DNA from 3 places in the Serratia bockelmannii genome. Region 1 is predicted to be linked to each of the others. Evidence: predicted binding sites of a transcription regulator. Region 1 holds the regulator's gene; each other region holds the start of a gene.
What was found. Region 1 encodes LexA, which represses DNA repair genes until DNA is damaged. Its sites were predicted from a motif close to TNCTGTATGTACATACAGNA; they were not measured.
Positions count from the first base shown of each region.

Region 1 (4,095 bases):
GGCCAAGCCGCCGACGGTCTACCGCGCGCTGGATTTTCTGCTGGAGCAAGGGTTTATCCATAGAGTGGAATCGGCCAACAGCTACGTGCTGTGCCACCATTTCGAACAGCCGATGCATACGTCCGCGCTGTTTATCTGCGACCGCTGCGGCCAGGTGACCGAACGCACCACCGAAGGCGTGGAAGAAACGCTGCAGAAGCTGGCGCAGGAAGCCGGATTTGCGCTGCGGCACAGCGTGGTGGAAGCGCACGGTCTGTGCGCCGGTTGCGTTGAAGTTGAGGCTTGTGACAGCAAGCATGATTGCGCCGAACACGATCACAGCATCGCCATCAAGAAGAAATAATACGAAGTCAGGTACTTCCCTGTACCTGCAGCCGGGGCGCCAGAGGATGGAGCGACGCCGGCCTGCGCTGTTGCCGGCCGCCGTCAGTGGCGGCCCTGCGTGTTACCAGCGGTGTTTGGTGTGACCTTCCCAGGCTTTCACCTCTTTCTCGGCCGCCTCTTTCTGGTAACCGTAGCGCTCCTGGATTTTACCGACTAGCTGTTCGCGTTTCCCTTCGATGACCGTCAGATCGTCATCGGTCAGCTTGCCCCATTTTTCCTTCACTTTGCCTTTCAGCTGCTTCCAGTTACCGTCGGCTTGATCTTTATTCATAGTCTCTCCGTTAACCTGTGGTGAATCAGTGATCCCTGTCGCCGGCCGGGGTTAAACAGAAGTTTTTCTGGTTGATACTCCCTTCACCTTAAGAAGCACCGCTCCCCTTCATTCACCAGCCACATGATTCATTCTAGTTAAACATGGAAATAAAAAAGCCAAACATCAGAATAAAAAACCATTAAAAAGAAAAATAAACACAAAAAACGCTAACAAACAACGAACTAAACCGGAAATATTCAGGCTGAAAACATGTAAGCAAACATGAATAAAAACATAAGATAAATTAATAATTAACCCAACAAAGCGTCCGGTCTAACGTGCAGCAAACCAGCTGCCGCGCACCTGATGACGGTGCCAAATCCAACCCAGCGCCACGCCACGCAACGTCAGAAACACCGCCAGCGCCAGCCAGAGCCCGTGGTTGCCTAGCAGCGGCACGCTGAACAGCGTCAGACCATATCCTGCCGCGGCCACCGCCATACTGTTACGCATCTCGGCGCCGCGCGTGGCACCGATAAACATGCCGTCCAGCAAATAGCACCACACCCCGACCAGCGGCAGAATAACCTGCCACGGTAAATAGTGGGCGGCCAACGCACGCAGCTCCGGCAAGGAGGTCAACGCCGCCACGATCTGCTGGCCGGTAACGGCATACGCCAGGCCGAAAGCCAACGCGACCAGCCCAGCCTGCCTGCAGGCCGCGTGCCACACCTTACGCAGTTGGCTGCCGTCCCGGGCACCGTAGGCGTGGCCGGAATGGGCCTCCACCGCATAAGCGAAGCCGTCGAGCGCATAGGCGGTAAACGTCAGCAGGTTCATCAACACCGCGTTAACCGCCACCACATCGCTCCCCAGGCGAGCGCCGAAAATGGTCAGCGACGCAAAACACAGCTGCAGCAGCAATGAGCGCAACATGATGTCGCGATTGAGCGCCAGCAGGCGGCGCAGATCGCCACGCCAGGCCTGACGCAGCATCGCCAGGGTAATACCGCGCAGACGCATCACTCGCCACGCCAGCCACAGGCCGAGCAATAGCGTGGCATATTCGGCGATGGCGGTGGCCGCCGCCGCCCCTCGTACGTTCCAGCCCAGGCCCATCACCAGCCAGATATCCAGCACGATGTTCAGCAGGTTGCCGACGATCAGCAGGATCACCGGCGCACGCACGTACTGCACGCCGAGCAGCCAGCCCAGCAGCACCAGGTTGGCCAGCGCCGCCGGTGCGCTCAACCAGCGGATCTCAAGAAAACGCCGCGCCTGCTCCAGCACCTCGCCATCGCCGCCGACGATCCGCAGCGCCAGTTCAATCAGCGGGTAGCGCAACAGGACGATCGCCCCCCCGGCCAACAACGCCAGCAGCAGCGGTTGCATAAAGGCGCGTGCCAGCGCCTGCGGGTTCTTCGCTCCCAGCGCCTGCGCCGCGAGGCCGGTGGTGCTCATGCGCAGGAACAGCAGCAGCATGAACAGGAAGCTGGTCGCCACCGCGCCGATCGCCACGCCTCCCAAATAGATCGGGCTGTCGAGGTGGCCGATCACCGCGGTGTCCACCAGCCCGAGCAGCGGCACGGTGATATTGGAGAAAATCATCGGCAGGGCGAGGCGCCACAGGGCTTTATCGGTGTCGCTGGTGAAGGCGGAAATCAGGCGCATGATGGGATGTTCCTGTGACAGAGTGACGAAGGGCGAGGTCAGAAACAAAAACGCCCCAAAACAGGGGCGATTGATACAGGGAGCGGCGGTGATGGCGCGGCGATTAAATCCAGTCGCCGTTGCGGATCACGCCGACCGCCAGCCCTTCGATCGTGAAATTCTGCTGGCGCAGATCGACCACGATCGGTTGGAATTCATTGTTCTCCGGCAGCAGCTCAACCACGTTACCGTGCTTTTTCAAGCGCTTGACCGTCACTTCGTCTTCGATGCGCGCGACCACGACCTGGCCGTTGCGCACGTCTTGCGTTTTGTGCACCGCCAGCAGATCGCCGTCCAGAATGCCGATGTCGCGCATCGACATGCCGTTCACCCGCAACAGGAAATCGGCGCTCGGTTTAAACAGGGAAGGATCCACCTGGTAGTGCCCTTCGATGTGCTGCTGCGCCAGCAGCGGCTCGCCGGCGGCGACGCGGCCGATCAGCGGCAGCCCTTCTTCTTCTTCCATCAGCAGGCGGATACCGCGCGACGCACCGGAGACGATTTCGATCACGCCTTTGCGTGCCAGCGCCTTCAGGTGCTCTTCGGCGGCGTTAGGCGAACGGAACCCCAGACGCATCGCGATCTCGGCACGCGTTGGCGGCATGCCCGTTTGCGAAATATGATCGCGAATCAGATCGTAGACCTCTTGCTGTCTGGTAGTTAGTGCTTTCATTCCGCCCCCTGTTTGTTTATACAGTCTTGCTGTGAGTATATACAGGTAAGCGCGGATTGGGAACCGAAGAATAAATAAAAATCAGTCAGTAGGCGACTTTCGTCAGCCAAAATGCTGCCACAAGACCGTGCCCCAAACGAACAGCGCCAGCACGATCGCCAGCGACACCGCCGCCGATCCCATGTCCTTGGCCCGCCCGGACAGCTCATGGTGTTCGCTGCCGATGCGATCCACCACCGCCTCGATCGCGCTGTTCAGGATCTCGACGATCATCACCAGCGCCACCGATCCGATCAATAAAATGCGCGCTATCGCACCCACGTCCAGCCAGACAGCCAGTATGATAGCCAGGAGGGTCACCACCAGTTCCTGGCGGAACGCCGCCTCGTGTTGCCAGGCGGCGGAAAGCCCTTTATAAGAATAGCCGGCGGCCTTAATGATGCGGGTCAATCCGGTTGCTTGGTTTGCCATGTTTTCGTGCCTTTCTCAGAGGTCGGTCATAATAAAAAGAGTCTAGAACAGTCCGCGCTGACGGCTCTCGGTTTTCGAACACCACAGATCTGCTACCCGGTTTCTGGTATGCTTGCGGCGCATTGCTAACAAGAGGCTTCACGTTGTTATGTCAGGTTGGCGTAAAATTTATTATAAAATATTGAATTTACCACTTAAATTGTTGGTAAGAAGTAAGGTCATCCCTTCAGATCCGGTCACCGAGCTAGGGTTGGATCCCTCACGGCCGATTTTGTATGTTTTACCTTACAATTCCAAGGCGGATTTGCTGACGCTGCGCACCCAGTGCCTGGCGCAGGATCTGCCCGATCCGCTCAACGCGCTGGAGATCGACGGCACCGTGCTGCCGAGCTACGTGTTCATTCACGACGGCCCGCGCGTGTTCCGCTACTACACCCCGAAAGAAGAGTCGGTAAAGCTGTTCCACGACTACCTGGATCTGCATCGCAGCAATCCCGATCTCGACATTCAGATGCTGCCGGTTTCGGTCATGTTCGGCCGCTCGCCGGGCCGCGAAGGCCACGGCACGCCGCACCTGCGTCTGTTGAACGGCGTGCAAAAATTC
Region 1 is NZ_CP196512.1:4,730,607-4,734,701, forward strand. It holds gene zur (zinc uptake transcriptional repressor Zur) at 1-343, shown strand, start outside; gene ACSJLU_RS22480 (CsbD family protein) at 446-655, opposite strand; gene dinF (MATE family efflux transporter DinF) at 971-2,308, opposite strand; gene lexA (transcriptional repressor LexA) at 2,412-3,020, opposite strand; gene ACSJLU_RS22495 (diacylglycerol kinase) at 3,123-3,491, opposite strand; gene plsB (glycerol-3-phosphate 1-O-acyltransferase PlsB) at 3,640-4,095, shown strand, end outside.

Region 2 (4,095 bases), 1.8 Mb from region 1:
CGCGCGGCCGATGGTCTGGATCAGCGAACGCTCGGAACGCAGGAAGCCTTCCTTGTCGGCGTCCAGAATCGCCACCAGCGACACCTCAGGCATGTCGAGCCCCTCACGCAACAGGTTGATGCCCACCAGCACGTCGAACTCGCCCAGACGCAGGTCACGGATGATTTCGACCCGTTCCACGGTATCGATGTCCGAGTGCAGGTAGCGCACGCGCTCGCCATGCTCTTCCAGGTATTCGGTCAGGTCTTCCGCCATGCGTTTAGTCAGGGTGGTCACCAGCACGCGCTCGTTGATCGTCGCGCGCTTGCGGATCTCGGAGAGCAGATCGTCCACCTGGGTGGCGACCGGTCGCACTTCCACGATCGGATCCAGCAACCCGGTCGGCCGCACCACCTGATCGATCAGATCGCCGCCGGATTTCTCCAGCTCATATTTGCCCGGCGTCGCGGAAACATAGATGGTCTGCGGCGCCAGCGCCTCGAACTCCTCGAAGCGCAGCGGGCGGTTGTCCAGCGCCGACGGCAAACGGAAGCCGTACTCCACCAGCGTTTCCTTGCGCGCGCGGTCGCCCTTGAACATCGCGCCGATCTGCGGAATGGTCACGTGGGATTCGTCGACCACCAGCAGGCCGTCCGCCGGCAGGTAGTCGAACAGCGTCGGCGGCGGCTCGCCCTCGGCGCGCCCGGACAGATAGCGCGAGTAGTTTTCGATGCCCGAGCAGTAACCCAGCTCGTTCATCATCTCCAGATCGAACTGGGTGCGCTGCGTCAGGCGCTGCTCTTCCAGCAGCTTGCTGTTGGCCAGCAGCACCTTGCGGCGGTCCGCCAGATCAACCTTGATCTCTTCCATCGCCTGCATGATCCGCTCACGCGGCGTCACGTAGTGCGATTTCGGGTAGATGGTAAAACGCGGCACCACCTGCTCAATCTGCCCGGTCAGCGGATCGAACAGCGACAGCCGTTCCACTTCTTCATCGAACAGTTCGACGCGCAGCGCCAGCTCGTCTGATTCCGCCGGGAAGATATCGATCACCTCGCCGCGCACGCGGAAGGTGGCGCGCTGGAAAGCCTGATCGTTGCGGGAATACTGCAGCTCCGCCAGGCGGCGCAAAATGGATCGCTGATCGATGATCATGCCCTGAGTCAGGTGCAGCATCATCTTCAGGTAAAGATCCGGATCGCCCAGGCCGTAGATCGCCGACACCGACGCCACCACCACCACGTCGCGCCGCTCCAGCAGTGCCTTGGTGGCGGAAAGACGCATCTGCTCGATGTGCTCGTTCACCGAAGCATCTTTTTCAATGAAGGTGTCGGAGCTGGGCACGTAGGCTTCCGGCTGGTAGTAGTCGTAGTAGGAGACGAAGTACTCCACCGCATTCTCCGGGAAAAACGCTTTCATTTCACCGTACAGCTGCGCCGCCAGCGTCTTGTTCGGCGCCAGTACCATGGTCGGCCGATTCAGATCGGCTATCACGTTGGCGATAGTGAACGTCTTGCCCGAACCGGTAACCCCCAGCAGCGTCTGGTGCGCCAGGCCGTCTTCCAGCCCCTCTTCCAGCTTGCGGATGGCTTCCGGCTGATCGCCGGCCGGTTTGAACTCGGAATGCAGTTTGAAAAGTTTACTCATTGCTCGGCTACCCTGTGGAGATGCGCGCGCTCAGGCGGCCAGCCGGCTCTGCGCCGGATATGGCCCCTAATTATGGAAAGTGTCGGCGATTTGCGCCAGTGCCCATGATACTGGATATAAAACCAGCTTCAAGCGGATTCGTCGCTGCACCCGGCACTGCGGCAATGTCATTGCACCGTGACGTTACAGCCGGGTGACATTTTTATTGTCAATAACAGATTTATCCCCAGAACTTGCCGCGAATTAACTTATTGATAGCACCGCGTCGAAAAATCATACATAGAGACCTGATCAATACCCCTGCGTCTTGATTTTAGTTAATATATTGATATATAAAAGTTTTAATAAAAAGACGAGAATGCGGGCAAAGCGAACAGAACCCGCGTCCGCTCTCGCTTTACAGCGTTTTTCTAAATCTAATACACAAGGTTATCCACAGGAATAGTGGATAACTCTCACCGTCCCGCCCGGGGCGGGAGTTACGGAAAGAAAGCTTTTCGCCCTTTACACCCGCTAAAATGGCTTTTTTAGTTATTTTTTCATAAAAATATCGCTTTGTTTATGCCGATTAATACTAAAAATCCCCATTGCCAAAATCGCATCGGCCCCTTTCTCGCGGATCGCTCTTGACGGCGGCACAATGCCTTGCACCATGTCCTCACCAAAGGGCACCACATGAGTGCAAAAAACGTCCGGGTTAACTTCTCGGCGTATTTTCAGGCCACCGCGGCAGAGCGCATCAGGCCTGGCAGAGGGTTAACAAAGCGATAACATCCCCCCTTTTCGGCCAGTAGCAAAACTGGCCTGGGAGTTGCTTTATCTTTCAGCGTGCGAACGAGGCGCGACAGCATAATGCGCTGCCGAATGCGGCGTGCAACCGCCGCCTGGCTACCCCTCGTAAAAGCGCGAGAACGACACCAAGTCGTCATAAACGTCGTTTTTCACGACATACTGACTGTCTTTCCGTCCACCGCAGACATTGCTCAGGTGAATCGGATGGACGGCATTTTGTTCCAGACATTGCCACACTCGGGAAATCAACCGCCAATGCGGCCTTTGTTGCACCCCACCAACGAGTGGATGGGCGCCTGTGTCTATGAGGAGAATGCCAAATGCTGAGCCTGAGATCGGTCAATCAATTTTACGGGCAAAATCATACCCTGTGGGACATCAACCTGGAGCTGCCGCGCGGCCAGTGTACCGTGCTGCTTGGGCGCAACGGCGTGGGCAAGACCACGCTGGTCAATTGCATCATGGGGCATGTGCCGGTGGTGAGCGGCAGCATGACCTGGCAGCCCGCGGATCAGCCGCCGCAAAATCTGCTGCTGCAACCGATGGAGCGCCGCGCCGCACTCGGCATCAGCCTCGTCCCGCAAGGGCGGCAACTCTTCTCGCAGCTGAGCGTGGAGGAGAATCTGCAGGTGGCGCAGATGGCCGGGCGCGGTGCCCCTCGCCGCATTCCGCCGCTGATCTACAGCCTGTTTCCCAATTTGCGCCAGATGCGTACCCGCCGCGCCGGCGATCTGTGCGAAGGCGCTCAACGCCAGTTGGCGATCGGTCGTGCGCTGGCGCAGGAGCCGGCGCTGCTGATCCTCGACGAACCGACGACGGGCGTGCCCCCTTCAATCGCCGCCGACATCGGCAACGTGATCCGCAGGCTCAACTATGAGTTGGGCATGACCATTTTACTGGTAGAGCATCAGCTGCCGTTCGTGCGCCGGGTGGCGGATCGTTTTTGTCTGTTGGATAGCGGTCGCACCGTGGCGCACGGCGCGCTGGCGCAGCTGGATGAGGCGCTGATCGGCGCCGGGCTGGCGGGACAGGAAGGAAGATGAGGGGGAGTCCCCCTCATGGGGCGTTTGTTTATAGCAGGCTGATATCCAGATACTCCCCCAGCGGCGCCCGTTCGGCCTGCGGCAGGTGCGGTATTTCGCCCAGCAGCGGCGCGGGCAGCATGCGGCGCAGCGTGGCCAGGTATTCCTGATGCCGCCGCCCCGGGGGCGCCACGTCGTTGGCGATCCAACCGGCCAGCGTCAACCCCGCCTGTTGCACCGCCAGCGCCGTCAGCACTGCGTGGTTGATGCAGCCCAGTTTAATGCCCACCACCAGGATCACCGGCAATTGTTCCTGCTGCACCCAGTCGGCGAAGGTGTACTCCGCCGACAGCGGAGTAAACCACCCGCCGGCGCCTTCGACCAGCACCCAGTCGGCGCGCTGCTCCAGCCGGCGCAGGCCGTCGGACAGCCGCGCCGCGTCGATCGGCCGACCTTCATCGGCGCTGACGATATGCGGCGAGGTCGGTTCGGCAAAAACGTAAGGGTTCACTTCGTCGTAACGGAGCGCCACGCCGCTGTTGGCTTGCAGCGCCAGCGCGTCGCCGTTGCGCAGCCCCTCGGCGGTCATCTCGCTGCCGGAGGCCACCGGCTTATAGCCGGCGCTGCGGTAGCCCGCCCGGTTGGCGGCCTGCAA
Region 2 is NZ_CP196512.1:1,308,587-1,312,681, reverse strand. It holds gene uvrB (excinuclease ABC subunit UvrB) at 1-1,626, opposite strand, end outside; gene ACSJLU_RS06275 (hypothetical protein) at 2,158-2,280, opposite strand; gene ACSJLU_RS06270 (ATP-binding cassette domain-containing protein) at 2,739-3,461, shown strand; gene bioD (dethiobiotin synthase) at 3,490-4,095, opposite strand, start outside.
Region 2: the regulator LexA is predicted to act here: its motif matches at 1,735-1,754, upstream of uvrB (excinuclease ABC subunit UvrB).

Region 3 (4,095 bases), 750 kb from region 1:
TGTCCGCCAGCACCACCTGCCCCTGCTCGCCGACCATGCGGGAGAACTTGGCCGCCAGGTCGCCGGTACCGCCGGCCAGATCCAGCACGCGCTGCCCACGGCGCACGCCGCTGCAGTCAATGGTGAAACGCTTCCAGATACGATGGATGCCGAACGACATCAGGTCGTTCATCACGTCATACTTTGCCGCTACCGAATGAAAAACGTCCGCCACCATGGCCTGTTTTTCGTCTCTAGCGACGGTGCGAAAACCGAAATCGGTGGTTTCCTGCGGTTGATCTGCCATTGTCCTGCCTGCTATTCAGTCAATTTTGTGTTGATGAGTGTACCAGAAGCCTGGGGAATACCCCACCTCGCCACGGCCTCAGCCGTGCGAAACGAAGCCCGGCTCCCCGGCGGTATCGTCATCGTCTTTCGTCTGCGGCAGCGCGGCGACATCATCGTCGTTCGCCTCTTCCGCGTCATCGTGTTGCGCGCCGGCTTGCTGCGCCAGCAGCGGGTTGATCGGCCGTTTGACCTCAACCCCCAGCGCGCGGAAACCTTCAATTTGGCCGATAAGATTACCACGGCCTTCGCTCAGTTTGTTCATCGCCTGACGATAACTGCCCTGCGCCTTGTCCAGGCTCTGCCCCAGCACGGACATATCGTCCACGAACAGCCGCATCTTGTCATACAGTTTCGCCGCGCGATCGGCGATGCGCTGGGCATTTTGGCTCTGATGCTCATAACGCCACAGGTTGGTGATGGTACGCAGCGCCACCAGCAGCGTGGTCGGGCTGACCAGCATGATGTTGTGCTTGAGCGCTTCGCTGATCAACTCCGGCTCGCGATCGATAGCCAGCAGGAAGGCGGGCTCGACCGGAATGAACATCAGCACATAGTCCAGCGAGCGCAGCCCCGGCAGTTGCTGATAGTCCTTGCGGCCCAGCATGCGGATGTGGCCGCGCAGCGAGGCGATATGTTCGCTCAGCGCCGCCTCGCGCTCCGCCTCATCCTCGCCGTTGAAATAGCGCTCGTAGGCGATCAGCGACATCTTGGCGTCGATCACCACATCCTTGCCCTGCGGCAGGCGTACGATCACATCGGGCTGCATGCGGCTCTGGTGATCCACCCGCACGTTGACCTGCGTTTCATACTCATGCCCTTCGCGCAGGCCAGAGGCTTCCAGCACCCGGCTCAGCACCACCTCGCCCCAGTTGCCCTGCGTTTTGTTGTCGCCTTTCAGCGCCTTGGTGAGGTTGATCGCCTCGCGCGCCATCTGCGCGTTCAACTGCTGCAGATTGCGTATCTCGTGCGTCAGCGTGTGGCGCTCCCGCGCCTCCTGGCCAAAGCTGTCCTGAACCTGGCGGCGGAAACCGTTCAGCTGTTCGCGCAGCGGCAGCAGTAAACGATCCAGGCTTTGCTTATTTTGCTCGTCCACCTTGCGGCCGCTGTGTTCAAAAATGCGGTTGGCGAGATTTTCAAACTGGGTGGTGAGGCGCTGTTCGCTGTTGATCAGCAGGCGTTGCTTCTCCTCCGCCGCCATACGCGTCTCTTCCAGACGGATGGTGACTTCGCGCAGCTCGGCCTCCTGCGCGCTGTTAACCTCGCGCTGGGCGCGCAGCTCCTGATTGAGCAGTTCGCATTCGTTGCGCCAATGATTGAGCTGTTGCAGCTTCTCATGTCCGGCCGCCAGCTGGCTGTGCAGGTTGCGCAGCTCCAGCTCGCTCTGGCGCGACTGCTGTTCGTGGCGCTGCAGGGCCTCCTGCCGCACGGCCGTTTCCTGCTGCGCCTGCTGCAATGCTTGCTCCAGCAACCGCAGTTCGGTTTCATGTTGCGCATTCGTCTGCTGCACCCGCAGACTGGCGATCAGCCACCCCAACAGCATGCCGATCGCGACGCCGCCAATCCCATAAATCAGACTGGTATCCACCCTGCCTCCTGTTGCACCTTGCCGTTCCGGCGTTTCGCACGCCCATTGCCCGTCACGTTAAGGGGAGGCTGTATGGATGTCCAGCCTGATTTTGCCCGCCGCGCACAATATTGCGCGGCGCTACGCAATTTAGCGAGAAATCAGCCCAGCCACTGGCTGAGCCACTTGATGCCGAACGCCCCCGGCGCCAGAATGCCGAACGCCCAGATCATCGCCGACGTGACGTTGGCCAGTTGGAAATAGCGCTGCGGCATGCCGCAAATGCCGCCCACCAGCGGCACCACGGCGCGCAGCGGGCCGAAAAAGCGGCCGATGAAAATGCCCAGCACGCCCCAGCGCTCAAAGAAGGCATGGCCGCGCGCCAGCAGCTGCGGATTGCGCGACAGCGGCCACATATGGGCCACGCGATCCTGATAGTGATAGCCGATCCAGTAAGAGAGCCAGTCGCCGAAAAACGCCCCGGCGGCGGCGGCGACCCAAATCGGCCAAAAGGCGATGCCGCTTTCGCCGATCAGCGCGCCCAGCGCCAGCAGGATCACCGTGGCCGGCAGCAGCAGCGACAAAAACGCCAGCGACTCACCGAACGCCAGGAAGAAGATGATGGGAATGGCCCAGCCTTCGTGCTGACGCACGACGTCACTGACCCAGTTGATAACGTCATTGAGGCTCAATGCAGGGCTCCTGATACGCGATGGTTCGCCGCCTAGGGTAAGCCGGGGCGAGTTAAACCCCGGCTAAACACGCGGCAATTTACTCGAGGTAGAACGCCTGCAGCGCTTCGCGCTGGGCCGCGCCCAGGCCGTATTCCGCTTCCAGCCAGCGGTCAGTGGAGCCGTATTGCTGGCGGATGCAGCCCAGCGCCGTCATCAGGAACTCCTCGCGCGCGCTGAGCACGTAGGCGAATTGCTCCAGCGCCGCCGCATTCAGCTTGATAGACAGCTGATCCAGCATCTGCTCGCGGAAAGTGGCCAGCGTGGTTTCAGTCAGCAGATAGTCTTCCAGCACCGTCGCTTCGTCGGCGCCCAGCGCGAACAGCACCAGCGCCGAACCGACCCCAGTGCGATCCTTGCCGACCGCGCAGTGCTGCACGATCGCGCCGCCGCCAGGGTTGCTCAACAGCTGCGCCAGCCGCTGATAGGCCGCATTGCCGAACGGCAGGCGGCGATACAGCTCCAGCATGAACGCCCGGGCGTCGAAAGCGGCCAGCGTTTCGTTGGTGAGCTTTTCCAGGTTGGCGTTAACTTCGCTGCTCAGCGGGTTAGCCGGCACGTGGTGATAGTCGGCGCCATTCCACAGAATATCCGGTTTGGCCTGCACTTCGTCGGCATCGCGGTAGTCCAGCACGGAACGTACCGGCACTCCAGCGAGGAAAGTGCAGTCGCTTTCCGTCAGCCGTTCGAGAGAACCGGAGCGGAACAGCAGGCCGCGTTTGATGCGGCGCCCGTCGGCCACGCCGTTGCCGCCGAAGTCACGGAAGTTAATGCCGCCGTCGAGCGGCGCAAGCGAAGGATGAAGCAGGATCTGGGCGGTCATAAACGTCCTCGTTGTTTTTGTTATGACAACGCGCGGCAGCCATCGGCGCAGCGCTGAGGAGTATCACCGTAACAGATTCGCCGCGAATGGAAAAACGGGCCGCGTCAGCGGCCCGTTCAGTTCGTTGACAAAGGAGGAAAAAACGCGGTTTTTCCTCCTTTGTGGTCATCAGCCGAAAATCAATGAATTGATTTTCCCTGTTTGTTATCCGCAGCTCTTTGCAAACCCGGCAATGGCATGAGGTTTGTCATCAACCTCAACGGGCCGCGTCAGCGGCCCGTTGAGGGGAGGTGATTACAGCAGACGGCGGGCGGCATCCACCACGATCTGCACCGCTTTGCTTTCCGTGTTTTTCATGGTTTCGGCGTTCGGGATCTCTTGCTGGGTGCGGTTAACGATCACCCCAGCCACCATGCCGGCGCGCAGGCCCTGGCTGGCGCACATGGTCAGCAGCGTGGCGGATTCCATTTCATAGTTCATCACGCCCATCGCCTGCCACTCTTCCATCGAGCCTTTAAAACGGCTGACCACGCGGCCGGAGTAGGTGTCGTAACGTTCCTGGCCCGGGTAGAAAGTATCGGAAGAAGCGGTCACGCCAATGTGGGTGGTCGCGCCGCTGGCCTTGGCCGCTTCCACCAGCGCAGTGGTGC
Region 3 is NZ_CP196512.1:260,310-264,404, reverse strand. It holds gene ubiE (bifunctional demethylmenaquinone methyltransferase/2-methoxy-6-polyprenyl-1,4-benzoquinol methylase UbiE) at 1-286, opposite strand, end outside; gene rmuC (DNA recombination protein RmuC) at 365-1,912, opposite strand; gene ACSJLU_RS01220 (DedA family protein) at 2,053-2,583, opposite strand; gene ACSJLU_RS01215 (tyrosine-protein phosphatase) at 2,663-3,445, opposite strand; gene udp (uridine phosphorylase) at 3,740-4,095, opposite strand, start outside.
Region 3: the regulator LexA is predicted to act here: its motif matches at 1,979-1,998, upstream of rmuC (DNA recombination protein RmuC).